DNA from 4 places in the Bradyrhizobium sp. URHC0002 genome. Region 1 is predicted to be linked to each of the others. Evidence: predicted binding sites of a transcription regulator. Region 1 holds the regulator's gene; each other region holds the start of a gene.
The links. The regulator PhoB, encoded in region 1, activates phosphate uptake and scavenging genes when phosphate is short. The targets are predictions, from matches to a motif close to TGTCATNNANCTGTCAT.
Positions count from the first base shown of each region.

Region 2: ACVWVY_RS31030 (RNA degradosome polyphosphate kinase) is a predicted target of PhoB. The motif match lies at 2,344-2,360, and genes of this name have one in related genera.
Region 3: phnC (phosphonate ABC transporter ATP-binding protein) is a predicted target of PhoB. The motif match lies at 2,283-2,299, and genes of this name have one in related genera.
Region 4: ACVWVY_RS20195 (UDP-2,3-diacylglucosamine diphosphatase) is a predicted target of PhoB. The motif match lies at 819-835, and genes of this name have one in related genera.

Region 1 is NZ_JBSSCF010000001.1:1,899,677-1,903,743, forward strand. It holds gene pstC (phosphate ABC transporter permease subunit PstC) at 1-221, shown strand, start outside; gene pstA (phosphate ABC transporter permease PstA) at 223-1,068, shown strand; gene pstB (phosphate ABC transporter ATP-binding protein PstB) at 1,065-1,886, shown strand; gene phoU (phosphate signaling complex protein PhoU) at 1,898-2,614, shown strand; gene phoB (phosphate regulon transcriptional regulator PhoB) at 2,625-3,332, shown strand; gene ACVWVY_RS08995 (GcrA family cell cycle regulator) at 3,550-4,062, opposite strand.
Region 2 is NZ_JBSSCF010000001.1:6,343,338-6,347,404, reverse strand. It holds gene ppx (exopolyphosphatase) at 1-62, opposite strand, end outside; gene ACVWVY_RS31030 (RNA degradosome polyphosphate kinase) at 75-2,273, opposite strand; gene ACVWVY_RS31025 (chromosomal replication initiator DnaA) at 2,417-3,094, opposite strand; gene ACVWVY_RS31020 (CDP-alcohol phosphatidyltransferase family protein) at 3,134-3,676, opposite strand; gene purM (phosphoribosylformylglycinamidine cyclo-ligase) at 3,826-4,067, shown strand, end outside.
Region 3 is NZ_JBSSCF010000001.1:7,035,980-7,040,046, reverse strand. It holds gene ACVWVY_RS34335 (DUF1045 domain-containing protein) at 1-334, opposite strand, end outside; gene ACVWVY_RS34330 (alpha-D-ribose 1-methylphosphonate 5-triphosphate diphosphatase) at 355-1,548, opposite strand; gene ACVWVY_RS34325 (transferase hexapeptide repeat family protein) at 1,545-2,210, opposite strand; gene phnC (phosphonate ABC transporter ATP-binding protein) at 2,417-3,229, shown strand; gene phnD (phosphonate ABC transporter substrate-binding protein) at 3,307-4,067, shown strand, end outside.
Region 4 is NZ_JBSSCF010000001.1:4,176,414-4,180,480, reverse strand. It holds gene ACVWVY_RS20195 (UDP-2,3-diacylglucosamine diphosphatase) at 1-795, opposite strand, end outside; gene thiD (bifunctional hydroxymethylpyrimidine kinase/phosphomethylpyrimidine kinase) at 1,060-1,860, opposite strand; gene ACVWVY_RS20185 (Lrp/AsnC ligand binding domain-containing protein) at 1,992-2,237, shown strand; gene ACVWVY_RS20180 (Ldh family oxidoreductase) at 2,294-3,385, shown strand; gene ACVWVY_RS20175 (DUF6665 family protein) at 3,441-3,800, opposite strand.

The DNA.
Region 1 (4,067 bases):
CGGTGACCTTCATCATCGGCAATTCGTTCAAGATCCAGTCCTCGATCTTCGCGCCGGGCACCACGATCTCGGCGGCGATCGCTTCCGAATTCGCCGAGAGCGACGGGCTGCATCAATCCGGCCTGATCCTGCTCGGCCTGCTTCTGTTCGTGCTGACCTTCTTCGTGCTTGCCGCCGCCCGGCTGATGCTGATGCGGCTGGAAAAGAAGGCGGGGAACTGACATGAACCCGATCTACGCTTCCCGCCGCCGCTTCGACATCATCATCCGCACGCTCTGCGTCGGCGCCGCTTTGTTCGGCGTGACCTGGCTCGCCCTGATCCTGTTCACGCTGTTCTACAACGGCCTTGCCGGCCTCAACCTCGCCGTCTTCACCCAGGATACGCCCCCACCGGGTTCGACCGATGGTGGCCTGCGCAACGCCATCGTCGGCTCGATCCTCATGACCGTGATCGGGGTCGGCATCGGCGCGCCGCTCGGCCTGTTCGCCGGCACGTATCTCGCCGAATACGGCAAGCACGACAAGCTCACCTCGGTGATCCGCTTCATCAACGATATTTTGTTGAGCGCGCCCTCGATCATCATCGGCCTGTTCATCTACGGCGCCATCGTGGTGCCGATGGGGGGCTTCTCGGCCTTTGCCGGCTGCCTGGCGCTGGCCGTGATCGTGATCCCCGTGGTGGTTCGCACCACCGAGGACATGCTGGGGCTGGTGCCCAATCCGCTGCGCGAGGCCGCATCCGCGCTCGGCCTGCCGCGTTCGCTGGTGATCCGGCGGATCGCCTATCGTGCCGCGCGCTCGGGTCTGATCACCGGCGTGCTGCTGGCGACGGCCCGCGTCGCCGGCGAGACCGCGCCGCTGTTGTTCACCGCGCTCTCCAACCAGTTCTTCAGCCTGAACCTGACCAAGACGATGGCGAACCTGCCCGTCACCATCAACAACTTCGTCCAGAGCCCCTATGTCTACTGGAAGCAGCTCGCCTGGAGCGGGGCGCTCCTGATCACACTCACCGTACTTGCCCTGAATATTGGCGCGCGCATTCTCGGCGCCGAGAGGACATCCAAATGACCGAACTCTCCGTATCCGTGAGTACCGCGAGCGGGCCCGTTCCGCAGGTGGCGCTGCCGGAGGCCCCGCCCAAGGTGACCGCCCGCGGCCTGAACTTTTACTATGGCGAGCACCACGCGCTGAAGAACATCAACCTGACGCTCGGCACCCACCGCGTCACCGCCTTCATCGGCCCGTCCGGCTGCGGCAAGTCCACGCTGCTGCGGATCTTCAACCGGATGTACGATCTCTATCCCGGCCAGAAGGCGACCGGCCAGTTGATGCTCGACCAGACCAACATCCTCGATCCCAAGCTCGATCTCAATCTGCTGCGGGCTCGCGTCGGCATGGTGTTCCAGAAGCCGACGCCGTTCCCGATGACGATCTACGAAAACATCGCCTTCGGCATCCGCCTCTATGAGAAGATTTCGAAGTCAGAGATGGACGGCCGGGTCGAGAAGGCGCTGCGTGGCGGCGCGCTGTGGAACGAGGTCAAGGACAAGCTCAATGCAAGCGGCCTGTCGCTGTCCGGCGGCCAGCAGCAGCGGCTCTGCATCGCGCGCACCGTCGCGGTGCGGCCCGAGGTGATCCTGTTCGACGAGCCCTGTTCGGCGCTGGACCCGATCTCGACCGCCAAGATCGAGGAACTGATCCAGGAGCTGGCGGAGGATTACACCATCGCCATCGTTACCCATAACATGCAGCAGGCGGCGCGCGTCTCGGACAAGACCGCCTTCATGTATCTCGGCGAGCTGATAGAGTTCGACGACACCAACAAGATTTTCACCTCGCCGAGCGATCGACGCACGCAGGACTACATCACCGGCCGGTTCGGTTGAGGAGATAAGAAATGGCTTCTGAACACACCGCCAAGGCATTTGACAGCGATCTTCAGGAACTGACCCGTCTCGTCGCCGAGATGGGCGGCATGGTCGAGCGCATGATCACCGAATCCGTCGACGCGCTGGTCCGCCGCGACGTCGCGCTCGGCAAGCGTGTCGTCGCGACCGATGTCGAGATCGACCGTCTGCAGCATCTGATCGAGGAGCGCGCGGTGCTGACGATTGCGCGTCGCCAGCCGATGGCGATCGATCTGCGAGAAATCGTCGGCGCCATGCGGGTCGCCACCGATCTGGAACGGATCGGCGACCTCGCCAAGAACATGGGCAAGCGCGTCGCGGCGCTGGAGAACGATTTCCAGCCGCTGAAGCTGATGCGCGGCCTGGAGCATATGACCGACCTGGTGCTGTCGCAGGTCAAGTCGGTGCTGGACGCCTATGCGGCGCACGATCTGCCGGCGGCGATGGCGGTGTGGAAGGGCGACGAGGAAGTCGACGCCATCTGCACCTCGCTGTTCCGCGAACTCTTGACCTACATGATGGAAGATCCGCGCAACATCTCGTTCTGCATCCATTTGATGTTCTGCGCCAAGAATATCGAGCGGATCGGCGACCACGCCACGAATATCGCCGAGACCGTGTTCTACATGATCGAGGGCCAGCAGATGCTCGACAAGCGCCCGAAGGGCGACATGACGAATTTTGCTGCGACCGTACCCAATAGTTGAGGAAAGAATGATGAGCGCGCGCATTATGGTGGTCGAGGACGAGGAAGCGCTGACCACGCTGTTGCGCTACAACCTCGACGCCGAAGGCTATGAGGTCGAAACCGTCGGCCGCGGCGACGACGCGGATACGCGGCTGAAGGAGCGCGTGCCCGATCTCGTCGTGCTCGACTGGATGCTGCCGGGCCTGTCCGGCATCGAGCTCTGCCGGCGCTTAAGGGCGCGGCCGGAGACCAAGCAATTGCCGATCATCATGCTCACGGCACGCGGCGAGGAGAGCGAGCGGGTGCGGGGCCTTGCGACCGGCGCCGATGATTACATCGTCAAACCGTTCTCGGTGCCGGAACTGCTGGCGCGGGTGAAGGGCCTGTTGCGGCGCGCAAGCCCCGAGCGGCTCGCCACCGTGCTGACCTATGGCGACATCGAACTCGATCGCGAGAAGCGCCGCGTCGCGCGTTCGGGCCGTCAGATCGATCTCGGTCCGACCGAGTATCGCTTGCTGGAGTTTTTCCTCGAGCATCCCGGCCGCGTCTTCAGCCGCGAGCAATTGCTCGACAGCGTCTGGGGTCGCGACATCTATATCGACGAGCGCACCGTCGACGTCCATATCGGCCGCTTGCGCAAACTGCTCAATCCCGGCCGCGAGCAGGACCCGATCCGCACCGTGCGTGGCGCGGGGTATGCGCTGGACGATCGGTTTGCGAAGGTGGAGCAGCAATAGCTGCTTCGTCGTCGCGCACGTCGTCCCCGCGAACGCGCAAGGGCATGCACATGCTGCCGTCGTCCCCGCCTAGTGCGCAATTGCGCACGGGGCGCGGGGACCCGTAAACACCGATGACATTTGTTGAAAAGAGCTGGAGCTCCAGCCAGATATAACCACGTGCTTTCGTGGTTATGGGTCCCTGCGTTCGCAGGGACGACAATTACTGCCGCGCGTTCTACCGCGTCGGCTTCGGCTGCTGCCGCCGCCGGTCGGCAGCGGGCTGATACGCCACGCGCGAGTGATGTGCGCAATAGGGCAGGCCCGAGAGCGCCTTGCCGCCGCAGAAGAAGAATTCCGGGCTCGAGGGATCGCCGACCGGCCAGTGACAGGTCGCCTCGTTCAGTTCGAGCAGCGACAGCCGCTGGCTCATCGGCACCACGTTGTCGAAGGCGATCGGATCAGCCTCCAACTCGACCTCGAAGGCGTGCGCGAGCGCGGTGTTGCCGCGCGAGACCGGCCTCGACACCCGCATCATCTGCTGGGCGGCGGGACGCGCCTTGCGCTGCCGCGGGGCGGCCGAGGAGGGGCTCTTGGCGCGGCCGGACAGGCCCAGCCGGTGCACTTTGCCGATCACGGCGTTTCGCGTCACATTTCCAAGTTCCGCGGCGATCTGGCTGGCCGATAATCCGGCTTCCCAGAGCTTCTTCAGCTGCTCGACGCGATCATCGGACCAGGTCAAAACCGTCATCGTAT
Region 2 (4,067 bases), 4.4 Mb from region 1:
ACCGAGTTCGAACCGATGTCGATGACGGCGACGCTGGAAGCGCGCTTGCGCGGTCGCTTCACAGCCGCGGTTCCTTATGAGGATTGCTGACGCTCGTTACGGCGCGTGAGGCGGCGCGGCGAAGATTCCTTGAGAGACTTTCCACGGCCAGACAGACTCGGATTCGTCATGAAATAGTTGTGCAGATTGAACGGCTCTTCGCCTTTCGCGGCCTTCATACGCGTTGAGGACCCGTCCGGCAACAACTGCCAGCTCTGCTCGGTATCCTTCAGATTCGCGACCATGATCTGTTCGAGAACCTGCTGATGTACCGTGGGATTTTGCAACGGACAGAGGATTTCGACGCGGCGGTCGAGGTTGCGCGGCATCATGTCGGCGGACGAGATATACACAGCCGCCTTCGGGCCAGGCAAGCCTTGCCCCATACCAAAGCAGTAGATGCGGCCATGCTCCAGGAAGCGGCCGATGATGGATTTGACCCGGATGTTCTCGGAAAGTCCTGATATGCCCGGCCGCAGACAGCAGATGCCGCGCACCACCAGTTCGATCGACACGCCGGCCTGCGAGGCCTCGTACAGCGCGTCGATGACATCGGGGTCGACCAGCGAGTTCATCTTCATCCAGATCACGCCCGGCTTGCCGTGCCTGCTGTGATTGGCCTCGCCCTTGATATGTTCGATGATGCGCTTGCGCAGCGTCAGCGGCGACACCGCCATCCGCTCGATGTCGCTCGGCTCGGCATAGCCGGTGATGTAGTTGAATACCCGCGCCGCATCGCGGCCGATGATCGGGTCCGAGGTGAAATAGGAAAGATCGGTATAGATGCGCGCCGTCACCGGATGGTAGTTGCCGGTGCCGGTATGGACGTAGGTGGTCAGATTGCCGCCCTCGCGCCGCACCACCATCGACAGCTTGGCGTGGGTCTTCAGTTCGAGGAAGCCGTACACGACCTGCACGCCGGCGCGTTCGAGGTCGCGCGCCCAGCGGATGTTGGCTTCTTCGTCGAACCGCGCCTTGAGCTCGATAAGCGCAGTGACCGATTTGCCGGCTTCCGCGGCCTCGGCGAGCGTTCGCACGATCGGCGAATTGTTCGAGGTACGGTAGAGCGTCTGCTTGATGGCGACGACATCGGGATCGCGGGCAGCCTGCTGCAGGAATTGCACGACGACGTCGAAGGATTCGTAGGGGTGATGGACGATCAGGTCCTTTTGCCGGATCGCGGCGAAGATGTCGCCGCCGTGGTCGCGCACCCGCTCCGGATGGCGCGGCACGTAGGGTGTGAATTCGAGGTCGGGGCGGTCGAGCCGGGTGAGCTGCGAGAGCTCGTTCATCGCCAGCACGCCGTCGACGAGAAACACTTCGTCGTCGGCGGCCGAAAGCGCCTGCTGCACGAAGCCGCGCAGCGCTTCCGGCATCTTGGCTTCCATCTCGAGGCGGATCACCGAACCCCGTCGCCGCCGCTTCAGCGCGCTCTCGAACAGCCGAACCAGATCCTCGGCCTCTTCCTCGATTTCGAGTTCGGAGTCCCTGATAATGCGGAAGGCGCCCTGGCCCTTGACGGTGTAGCCGGGGAACAGGCGGCCGATGAACAGCCCCGTGGCCTGCTCCAGCGGGATCAGGTGCACCGCGCCGTCCTTGCCTGCAGGCATGCGGATGAACCGGTCGATCTTGCCGGGCATGCGGATCAGCGCGTTCATCGGCTTGCCGTCGGACACCCGCGCCAACTGCAGCGCGATGGTGAAGCCGAGGCTCGGGATGAACGGGAACGGGTGCGCCGGATCGATCGCCAGCGGCGTCAGCAGCGGGAAGATGTTGCGGAGGAAGTGATCCTCGAGCCAGCCGCGCTCCGCCTTGGTGAATTCGTGGCCGTCAACCAGAATGATGCCCGTCTCCGACAGGGTGGTGCGCAGATCTCGCCAGATCGCCTGCTGGTCGGAGGCAAGCTCCGAAACCGTCTTGTTGATGAGGACGAGCTGCTCGGCCGGGGTCATGCCGTCGGGGCTGCGTTCGGCGATACCTTCACGGACCTGTGCCTTGATACCGGCGACGCGGACCATGAAGAATTCGTCAAGGTTATTGGCGGAAATCGACAGGAACCGGACCCGCTCCAGCGCGGGATGGCCGGGATTGACCGCCTCTTCGAGGACCCGGCGGTTGAAATGTAGCCAGGAAAGCTCGCGGTTAATGAATCGCTCGGGGCTCGTGGCAATCGTTGGGGGAGCCTCGGAAACCGGTTCTTTTTCTTTTATTTCAATAACTTGGGCCGAATCCATAAGGCTTTGATCCATCTCGGGAGAGGCGAGCTAGTTTAAGGGAATGCAGTCCACAGCATGTGATACGCCGATGACGTTTCAATGACATTGATGTTCCGCCCGGGGCTGCCGTCAAGGCGGCAGGTAGCAGCACGCGCCGTCGATCAGGCGTTGCGCAGTACCTCCACAGCCAGCGCCCGGGTCACCGGCCGGCCCAGCCGCAGCGCCTCGGTATCCAGAAGGCCGACCGCCCGGCGGGCGGCGGCATAGGAGCGCTCGATCCGGGTGACGAGGTAGCTCACGACAGCCTCGTCGATACTCAATTGGCGATCCGCGCAGAACTTGATGATCAAGCCGCGAAACAGCAGGTCGTCGGGCGGCAATAGCGGTACGACGGGTGCGGCGCGCAGCCGCGACCGGAGATCGCGCAGCTCCACCTCGAATGCGACAGGCGGAACGCGGCCCGTGATCAGGACGTAGGCCTCATCCTCGCGCGCGAGGTTCAGGAGGTGAAACATCGCGCGTTCGTCGAAGTCGGTCGGTCTCAGGTCTTCGACCACCAGCGCGCCAGTGGCGAGCGCGCCGGGAACGGCGGCAGGGCTGAGCGCATGCGCCGATACCGAGCGCGCGCCGGCCTGTTCGGCCCAGATCGCGGCGAGATGACTCTTGCCGGAGCCCTCGGGTCCGACCAGCAGCATGATGCGGTTCGGCCAGTCCGGCCAGCTTTCGATCAGCGAGAGCGCGGCTTCATTGGCCGGCCCTTCGAGGAAATTGTCGCGGGTCAGGCTCTCCGCATGCGGCAGCGCAAAGGCAAGCTGACGGGGTTGAACGCGGACTGCCACGCAAATCTCCGGGACGGGATACTACAGTAAATACAAGATCTAGCGCGCGTCGATCGTGCTCATGTGCCGCACCCACTCGACGAGATAGAGCGAGACGGAAACCAAAGTAAAGACCGTAACAAAACCCATCAGGATCACGTCATAGGGCGCCGGCTTGAAGTTGAAACCGAGCGAAGCCAGCACCAGCGCCGCGAACGCCACCTGCGCCACCGTGTTGAGCTTTGACACCATCAGGGGTTTCATCGGGATAGGCCTGTCGAACAGCCACGACACGATCACGGCCGTGACGATCATGATGTCGCGCGACACCACCAGGATGACGAGCCAGCGCGGCACCGCGCCCCAGATGCCGAGTGCCACGAAGATCGACACGAGCAGCGCCTTGTCGGCGAGCGGGTCGAGCAGGGCGCCCAGTTCACTCGACATGTTGAACCGCTTGGCGAGAAAGCCGTCGACGGCGTCGCTCACCCCCGCGATGACGAAGATCGCGAAGGCGATCTCCATCTGGCTGGAAACGATCGCCCAGACGATGACCGGGACCAGAATGATGCGCCCCAGCGTAATGATGTTTGGAATACTCAACTCGGTCGCTTCCCGGCTCCCGGCCCAAATCCGGCCCCTGGCGGGTTCTGCCGGTTCTTATCTACATAGTATATGCGCCAAGCGCTTGCGAGCCATTGCAGGATCGCGGAATTCCTCGTAACCAGCCGTCATCATACTGGAATTTGGGCATGATCGACCGCAAAAACGGGCTCACTTACGCCGATTCGGGCGTCGATATCGATGCGGGCAACCGCCTGGTCGATCTCATCAAGCCGATGGTCCGTGCTACCGCCCGGGCGGGCGCGGACGCCGAAATCGGCGGATTCGGCGGCCTGTTCGACCTCAAGGCGGCGGGTTTCAAGGACCCGGTGCTGGTGGCGGCGACGGACGGCGTCGGCACCAAGGTCAAGATCGCGATCGAGACCGGCCT
Region 3 (4,067 bases), 5.1 Mb from region 1:
CGGCCGGGATCACCGCGATGAAACCGCTGATCGAATCGACGACCGGTTGGATCACCGGCACCGGCCGGGCCAGATCGGCGAACAATTCGCATGCCGCGGCAAGCTGCCCCTCGGCCTTGCCGTCGGCCAGCGCGATCGGCGCCTTCAGCGTGGCGTGAAAGCCGTATTTGCGGGGATCCTGCGTCAGGTCGCGCCAGTCCAATGGGAGCCCATCCGGAAAGGGCAGGTCGTCGCCGCCATGGGCGTCGTAGCCGAGCAGGGCCGCGCCGAACCGGTCGAGCGCGCTGCCCGGCGTGGCGGTGTAATAGATTGCGTAACGGGGATAGTTTGCCATTGCGCCAGAATAGGGCCCGCTCACGCGGCTGCAACTGCCTTGCGCGCCACGATGGACGAACGGACGAGGCGGTGCGCCTCCGTCAGATACACCAGGCGCCCTGCGGCAATGACCGCGACTACTCGTGGCCGTAGCGGCACCGTGTCATCGACCAGAATGATGTCGGCGCGCTGTCCCGCGGCGAGCAGGCCGCGATCGGCAAGGCCGGCGGCGCGCGCCGGCGCCGAGGAGATCAATTGCCACGCCTCGGCCAGCGGCAGCACGCCGTCGGCGGCGAGTCGAAACGCCGCCAGCAGCGGCGCCGGATAATAATAGTCGGACGCCAGCACCGAACAGAGGCCCTTGGCAATCATGTCGGAGGCGCTGGTGCATCCGGTATGGCTGCCGCCGCGCACCACATTGGGGGCGCCGAATACGATGAAATCACCGGCTTCGGCGGCCTCGCAGGCGGTTTCCTCGTTGACCGGAAATTCGGCGATGGCAACGCCCTGCGCGCGAAAGGCCTCCCGCATCGCCGGGCTCTTGTCGTCATGCGAGAGCATCCGGACATCAGCCGCGCGCGCCGCCTGCGCCAGCCGGGCGATCGACGCCGGCACGTCGTGGCCGCGGGTGACCACACTTTGCACCAGGCGATCGAACTCGTCATTGGTAAGCCCCGTACGCTCGACCATTCGGCTGCGCTTGAGCGGCTTGGTGAGGCTGGCGACCGTCGAGTCCATATGGTCGTTGAACGCGAACAGGTCGACGCGGCCTTCCGAGAGCCAGTCGATGATTTCACTTTCCGCGTCGAGATTGTAGGTCTCGTGGCGCAAATGGAAGCGGGTGTCGGCGGCGAGCTGCGGCCGCATCTGCTCCATCGCCTCCAGCAGTTTCCGCGCATTGTCCGCGCCGCGAAGGCCGGGCTCCCACGACCATGTCGTGGCGTGATAGACGGTGGTGATGCCGTTGCTGACCGCCTGCCGGTCGCTGTCGATCAGCGCCACATCGATCGGAAAATCGACGCCGGGGCGCGGCATCATCTGACGTTCGAACGCATCGCCATGCAGATCGACGATGCCCGGCAGCACCAGCAAGCCGCCGGCATCGATGCCGGGCGAGCTGTGGCTGTTGTCCGTACCCACGGCGACGACCTCTCGGCCGGCAATCCGTAGCGAGGTCTCGATGATTTCGTTGCCGAGCAGCGCCCGGCCACCTTCAATGAACAGTTCGGTCACGATGCGGCACTCTGGTTGAATGGCTGACGGCCCGATGTTTCGGCCGATTCGTACTTTTCGAGAAAGCCCTCGACATCGAGCTTGCGAAAATCGGGCAGGGCGCGGCGAAGCGTCTCATGGTCCCAGTCCCACCATGCAAGCTCCGCGAGCCGCCCGGCAATGGATTCCGAAAACCGCTGCCTGACCGGCCGGGCCGGGTTGCCTGCAACGATCGTGTAGGCGGGGACATCCTTGGTCACGATGGCGCCAGCCGCGACCACCGCGCCGGTGCCGATCGTGCGGCCGGGCAGAATGACCGCGCCGTGACCGATCCAGACGTCATGGCCGACGTGAACATGATGCTCACGCCGCCACGCAAAGAATTCGGCGTCGTCGCTCTCGCCCGGAAAATAGCTGCTGGCGCGGTAGGTGAAATGCGCCTGCGAGGCCCGGTGCATCGGGTGATTGCCCGGGTTGATCCGCGTCATCGCCGCGATCGAACAGAATTTTCCGATCGTGGTGTAGGTGATCTGCGCGTCGTTCACGACGTAGGAATAGTCCGCCATCGCGACCTCGAGCAGGATGGTCCGGGCACCGACCTCGGTGTAGGCGCCGAGCCGGCAGTCGCGCACCGACGCGGTGGGGTCGACGGCAGGTTCAGTGGAAAGCATCTTGCCGGCCATCGGTAGCGTCCATCCGCAATTGGGAGAGATCATGAGCGTCCGCTCGTCTTCGATGCGCATGATGACAGGATCGTGACGGATGCATGACGATCCGCCGCTGCTGTGGACGAGGGGTGTGGACGAACGCCGCACCGCAGCAGTCGTGTCACACAACTGTTAGATCGAGCCGTTAGCGATGCTCCACGACTGGAATTCTGGAGCAGTGCATGCTGGTGGTGGAAGGTTTGACGTGCCGGTTCGGTACCAAAGCCGCGGTGGACAACGCGTCATTCTCGATCGCGCCCGGCAGCTTCGTCGGCGTGATCGGCCGCTCCGGCGCCGGCAAGTCCACTCTGCTTCGCATGATCAACCGCCTCGCTGAACCTTCCGAAGGACGCATCCTGTTCGAAGGCGTCGACGTGACCGCACTGCGCGGCAAGGATCTGCGGCAATGGCGTGCGCGTTCCGCGATGATCTTCCAGCAGTTCAATCTGGTGGGGCGGCTCGATGTCCTGACCAATGTGTTGATGGGTCGGCTTGCAGAAATTCCGTCCTGGCGTTCGCTGACGCAGCTTTGGCCCGAAGAGGACAGGGCGCTGGCAATGTCGGCGCTGGACCAGTTCGATATGGCAGCGATCGCCGCCCAGCGCGCCGACCAGCTTTCCGGCGGCCAGCAGCAGCGCGTCGCGATCGCGCGCGCGCTGGTGCAGGAGCCCGATATTATTCTCGCCGACGAGCCGATCGCCTCGCTCGACCCGCGCAACACGCGGATCGTGATGGACGCGCTGCTGCGCATCAACAAGCATTTCGGCATCACCGTGATCTGCAACCTGCATTCGCTCGATCTGGCGCGAAGCTATTGCGACCGGCTGATCGGCATGGCGGCGGGACGGGTGGTATTCGATGGCGCGCCCGAGACGCTGACCGACCGCATCGCGCGCGAACTCTACGATCTCGAAGCCGACGATGTCATGGGTGCCGCGCCCGCGCAGGCACCCGGTGGGGCGATGCCTGAACTCGGCACAGCGGCCGCGGCCTGAGTGTCATTTCTGTACAGGGTAGCCGGTTGCAAACCTGCAATCGGCGAAGAGGCGTAACCACAACAAGAGGGCTCACCATGATCACCCGTCGTATCGTTCTGGCCGGCGCAGCCGCGCTTGTCTTCACCGCTTCCGCCTCGGCGCAGGACTGGAAGAGCAAATATCCGGAACTGACTTTTGCCGTTGTGCCGGCCGAAAACGCTTCTGGTGTCACCGAGCGTTGGACCCCGTTCGTCGCCTATCTCTCCAAGGAACTCGGCATCAAGGTCACGTTGCGCATTGCCAACGACTACGCCGCCGTCATCGAAGGCCAGCGCGCCGGCAATATCCATATCGCCAGCTACGGTTCGGCATCGTTTGCCCGCGCCCGGCTGACCGGTGTCAAGACCGACGCCTTCGCCAACGACATCAATGCCGACGGTTCGACCGGCTACTATTCCGTGTTCTTCGTCAAGGCATCGAGCGCTTACAAGAATGTCGATCAGCTGAAGGGCAAGAACCTCGGTCTCGTCGACCCGAACTCGACGTCGGGCAACAACGTGCCGCGCTTCGAGCTGGACAAACTCGGCATTTCCGACGCCGATAGCTATTTCGGCAAGGTCGTCTTCACCGGTAGCCACGAGAACGCCATGCTGGCGCTGTCGCAGGGCACCGTCGAGGTCGCGGCCAATCAGTGGACCAACGACGACGATTCCACGCTCGCCCAGATGCTGCACAAGGGCATGCTGAAGAACGCCGACGGCTCGGCAATGAAGAAGGACGATTTCCGGATCATCCACAAGTCGGCTCCGATCATCAACGGACCCTACGCCTATAATTCGGATCTGCCTGACGACCT
Region 4 (4,067 bases), 2.3 Mb from region 1:
CACGCGGGGAACGGGTGCCGCCGTGCGCAGCGGATCGGTCCAGGTGATGATTTCAAACCGGCCGTCTTCATGCTCGGCGAGCGCGGTACAGCTTTCCACCCAGTCGCCGCAATTCATGTAGCGGATACCATGCTCGTCGCGAATGGTGGCGTAATGGATGTGGCCGCAGATCACGCCGTCGGCGCCGTGACGCCGCGCTTCGCCGGCCAGGGTCTTTTCGAACGCACCGATATAGTTCACGGCGTTCTTGACCTTCAGCTTCGCCCATTGCGACAGCGACCAATAGGGCACGCCGAACATGCGCCGGAAGAAATTGACCAGCCGGTTCATCTGGATCGCGAAGTCATAGGCCTTGTCGCCGAGATGGGCGAGCCAGCGCGCGTTCTGCACCACGAGATCGAAGATGTCGCCGTGGATGACGAGATAGCGCTTGCCGTCGACGCCCTCATGAATGGTGTTTTCCACCACGTCGATGCCGCCGAAATGCGTGCCGTAATAGTTGCGCAGGAACTCGTCGTGATTGCCCGGCACATAGATGACCTTGGCGCCCTTGCGCGCCTTGCGCAGCATCTTCTGCACGAAGTCGTTGTGCGATTGCGGCCAGTACCAGCCTGACTTCAGCGCCCAGCCATCGACGATATCGCCGACAAGGTAGATGGTGTCGGCGTCATGGCTCTTGAGGAAGTCCAGCAAACGGTCGGCTTGCGAGCCGCGGGCTCCGAGATGGACGTCGGAGATAAACAAGGTACGAAAGCGCCGTTCGGGGCTCTCTTCACTCAAGGAGTCACTGCCCATACCTGCTCACCTGACAGATTTTTGTGACAGGGCGATGACTGTTCACGCCGCGATAACCCCACGAGAATCAATGCAGCGCCCCACAGCTTGCGGATACCAGCGCGATGCGACAGGCAGGCGACATTGGAGAGGCAACATCTCGACGTTGTCCCTGCCCGATGCACATTGCGCAGGAACCCATTACCGACGGGATCAATCCGTGGTGAACGTTAACTATTTCCGCTATTCTACGGATGAGCCGTGGCGCGCTCGCAAAGACGACCGCTAGTAAAATTTATGAAAATGGTGGATCGGGCCGTGGCCATGGCCAACGCTGAAGCGGTCTGCAGCGGCAATCGCGGCGCTGACGAAGGCCTTGGCCTTGCGCACGGCGGTTTCCATGCCCTCGCCCTTCGCCAGCCCAGCGGCAATCGCCGAGGAGAGCGAGCAGCCGGTGCCGTGGGTATTTTTTGTGGCGATGCGCGGCGCGGCGAGTGCGGTGACACCAGAGGAGTCGATCAGATAGTCGATGCTCTCCGCGCCCTCCCCGTGACCGCCCTTGATCAGCACAGCCCGGCAACCCAGGGCCAGCAATCGTCTGCCTTGTTTCTCGACGGCGGCTTCGTCCGCCGCCACGCCTTCGTCGAGCAGCGCTGCGGCTTCCGGCAAATTGGGCGTGATCACCGACGCCAGCGGAATGAGTTTTGTGCGCAGCGCGTCGACGGCTTCGGTCGCGAGCAGCCGGTCGCCCGAGGTTGCAACCATGACCGGATCGAGCACGACATGCTTCGGCGACCAGCGCCTAAGCCCCGCGACGATGGCGTCGATAACCGGCGGCTGCGCCACCATGCCGATCTTGACCGCACCGACCGCGAGATCGGAAAACACCGCGTCGATCTGCGCGGTCACGAAATCGGCCGGCACCTGGTGGATGCCGCTGACGCCCTGGGTATTCTGCGCGGTCAGCGCCGTGATCACGGAGGCGCCGTAGACGCCGAACGCGGCAAACGTCTTGAGGTCGGCCTGGATGCCCGCTCCCCCTGAGGAGTCCGAGCCGGCGATGGTCAGCGCGATCGGCGTCGTCATTAAGAGCCTCGTGAAACTGCTGGATTCAGGGCCATGGCTTGTCCTAACGCGGCAGGGCACAGGCGGCAAGCTGGCTTGCCATGGGGCGAGGTTTTTGGCCTATTGGGCCAACATTTTTGGAGACGACAGCGATGGTTCCCTTCTTCGTCCAGTTCAAATGCAAGCTCGGCCAGTCCTATGCCGTCGCCAATGCGCTCGCGGAGGCCGAGATCGCCTCGGAGATCTATTCCACCGCCGGCGATTACGATCTGCTGGTCAAATTCTATGTCGATAACGACACCGACATCGGCCATTTCGTCAACGAGAAGGTGCAGGTGATTCCGGGCATCCAGGACACTCACACCATCATCACCTTCAAGGCGTTCGGCACGGGCTAGTAGCGGCAGCCCCGCCTGTCTGCCATCGCCGTCGACTTCGCCCGCCGCGGCCACGCCTGCGGCCTCAGGGAGCGCCCGTCCTGTCCGAGACATCTGTCACTTTTGGCCGGCTGAAGGCCTTCATTCAGCAGGCGCTCACCGTGGTGGGCTTGCCGGACGCCGATGCTGCGACAGTCGCGGCCCTGATGGCGGCAGCCGACCTGCAGGGGTCGGATGGGCACGGCGTCAGCCGGTTGCCGCAATATGTCAGGCGGATCAAGGCCGGCGGCTTCAACGTCCGGCCGAACATCCATGTCGTGCACGAGCACGCCAGCACGGCCGTCCTGAACGGCGACAACGGCATGGGCCACCTCGTCATGAAACGGGCGGCCGAGATGGCGGTCGAAAAGGCGCGCGCCACCGGAATTGGCTGGGTCAACTCGCAGTTCAGCAACCATGCCGGCCCCGCCTCGCTCTACGCCACGATGCCGCTCGCCCATGACATGATCGGGCTCTACTTCGCGGTCGGCAACGCCAATCACCTTCCGCCCTGGGGCGGCCTCGACATGCTGCTGTCGACCAATCCGATCGCGGCGGCGATTCCGGCCGGCGACGAAAACCCGATCGTGCTCGACATGGCGACGACGGTCGCCGCCTACGGAAAGGTGAAAACCAAGGCGCTCCGCGGCGAGACCATGCCGGAGGGCTGGATGATCGACCGCGAAGGCAAGCCGCTGACCGACCCGAAACGCGCCGACGAAGGCATGCTGCTGCCGCTCGGCGGCATGGAGGCCGGCTACAAGGGCTACGGACTTGCGATGATCATCGGCCTGCTCGCAGGCACGCTCGGCGGCGCCGCGATGGGCCGCGACGTGATCGACTTCAATCACGACGACGACAGCGTCACCAACACCGGACAGGCGATCGCCGCGATCAACATCTCAGCCTTCGGCGACATTGCCACCTTCAAGCGAAGCGTCGATGCGCTGGTGCGCGATTTCCGCAACAGCCAGCGCATGCCGGGTGTAGACCGCATCTGGGTGCCCGGCGAACGCAGCCATGAAACGCGCCTCAGGCGGACCAGCCTTGGCATTCCCGTAGCCCCTGCGCTGCTGCGCGGACTGGACCAGATCGCCAACGAGCTCGGAATATCGAAGCTGGTGAACTAGAGCGCGGACTCACGCGCGCGCAGCCAAATTCGGATGGAAGCGCGAAAGGCGAGTTTCAGAACATTGGCGGCAGCGCGACCTCAACCCCCATGGCCTTGGTTGGATGCACGCTCGGCCTGGCCAACGGCCCCATCCTGGCAACCACCTCGTTCGGCACCCCGTAGACCTGTATCACGTGGTCGATTTTTCTGAGACCGCAGGCCTCGCGCTGCACGACAAAGAGCCAGAGCGCATATCCCGCTTGCTCGACGAGACCATCGCGGATTTTTCGATCGTTAGCCGTCCGCGGGCATGCGGCAAGTGCCGTCAGCGCGGCTTCAAGCCGCCGTCCCAGCCGCCCGAGCGCTGACGCCCTCTCCTCGGCGATCTCGTATTGGAGAGTTGCGTATCCGGTATGAAGTAGATCCACCGCCATATCGGCGAACTCCGCAGCGTGGCCTGCCAATTATCTCCAATTTATTGGTCGGCAGCGGGCTGTTCAAGACAAAACGCAGCAGTGCGCGAAGTCATTCGAAATGAGAATTGTGTCGCCGTGTTCGGTTCAGAACACGTCGATCGTCGGGAAACGAGGCTCGCCTGTGATGCAGTCCCAAAGGTAAATCGCAAGACCGACGTCGCCAGTCCAGGCGTCAGGTGTAAGCGCGCGATGACGACCGAGGGCAATCATGCCTGAGAGCTTCCT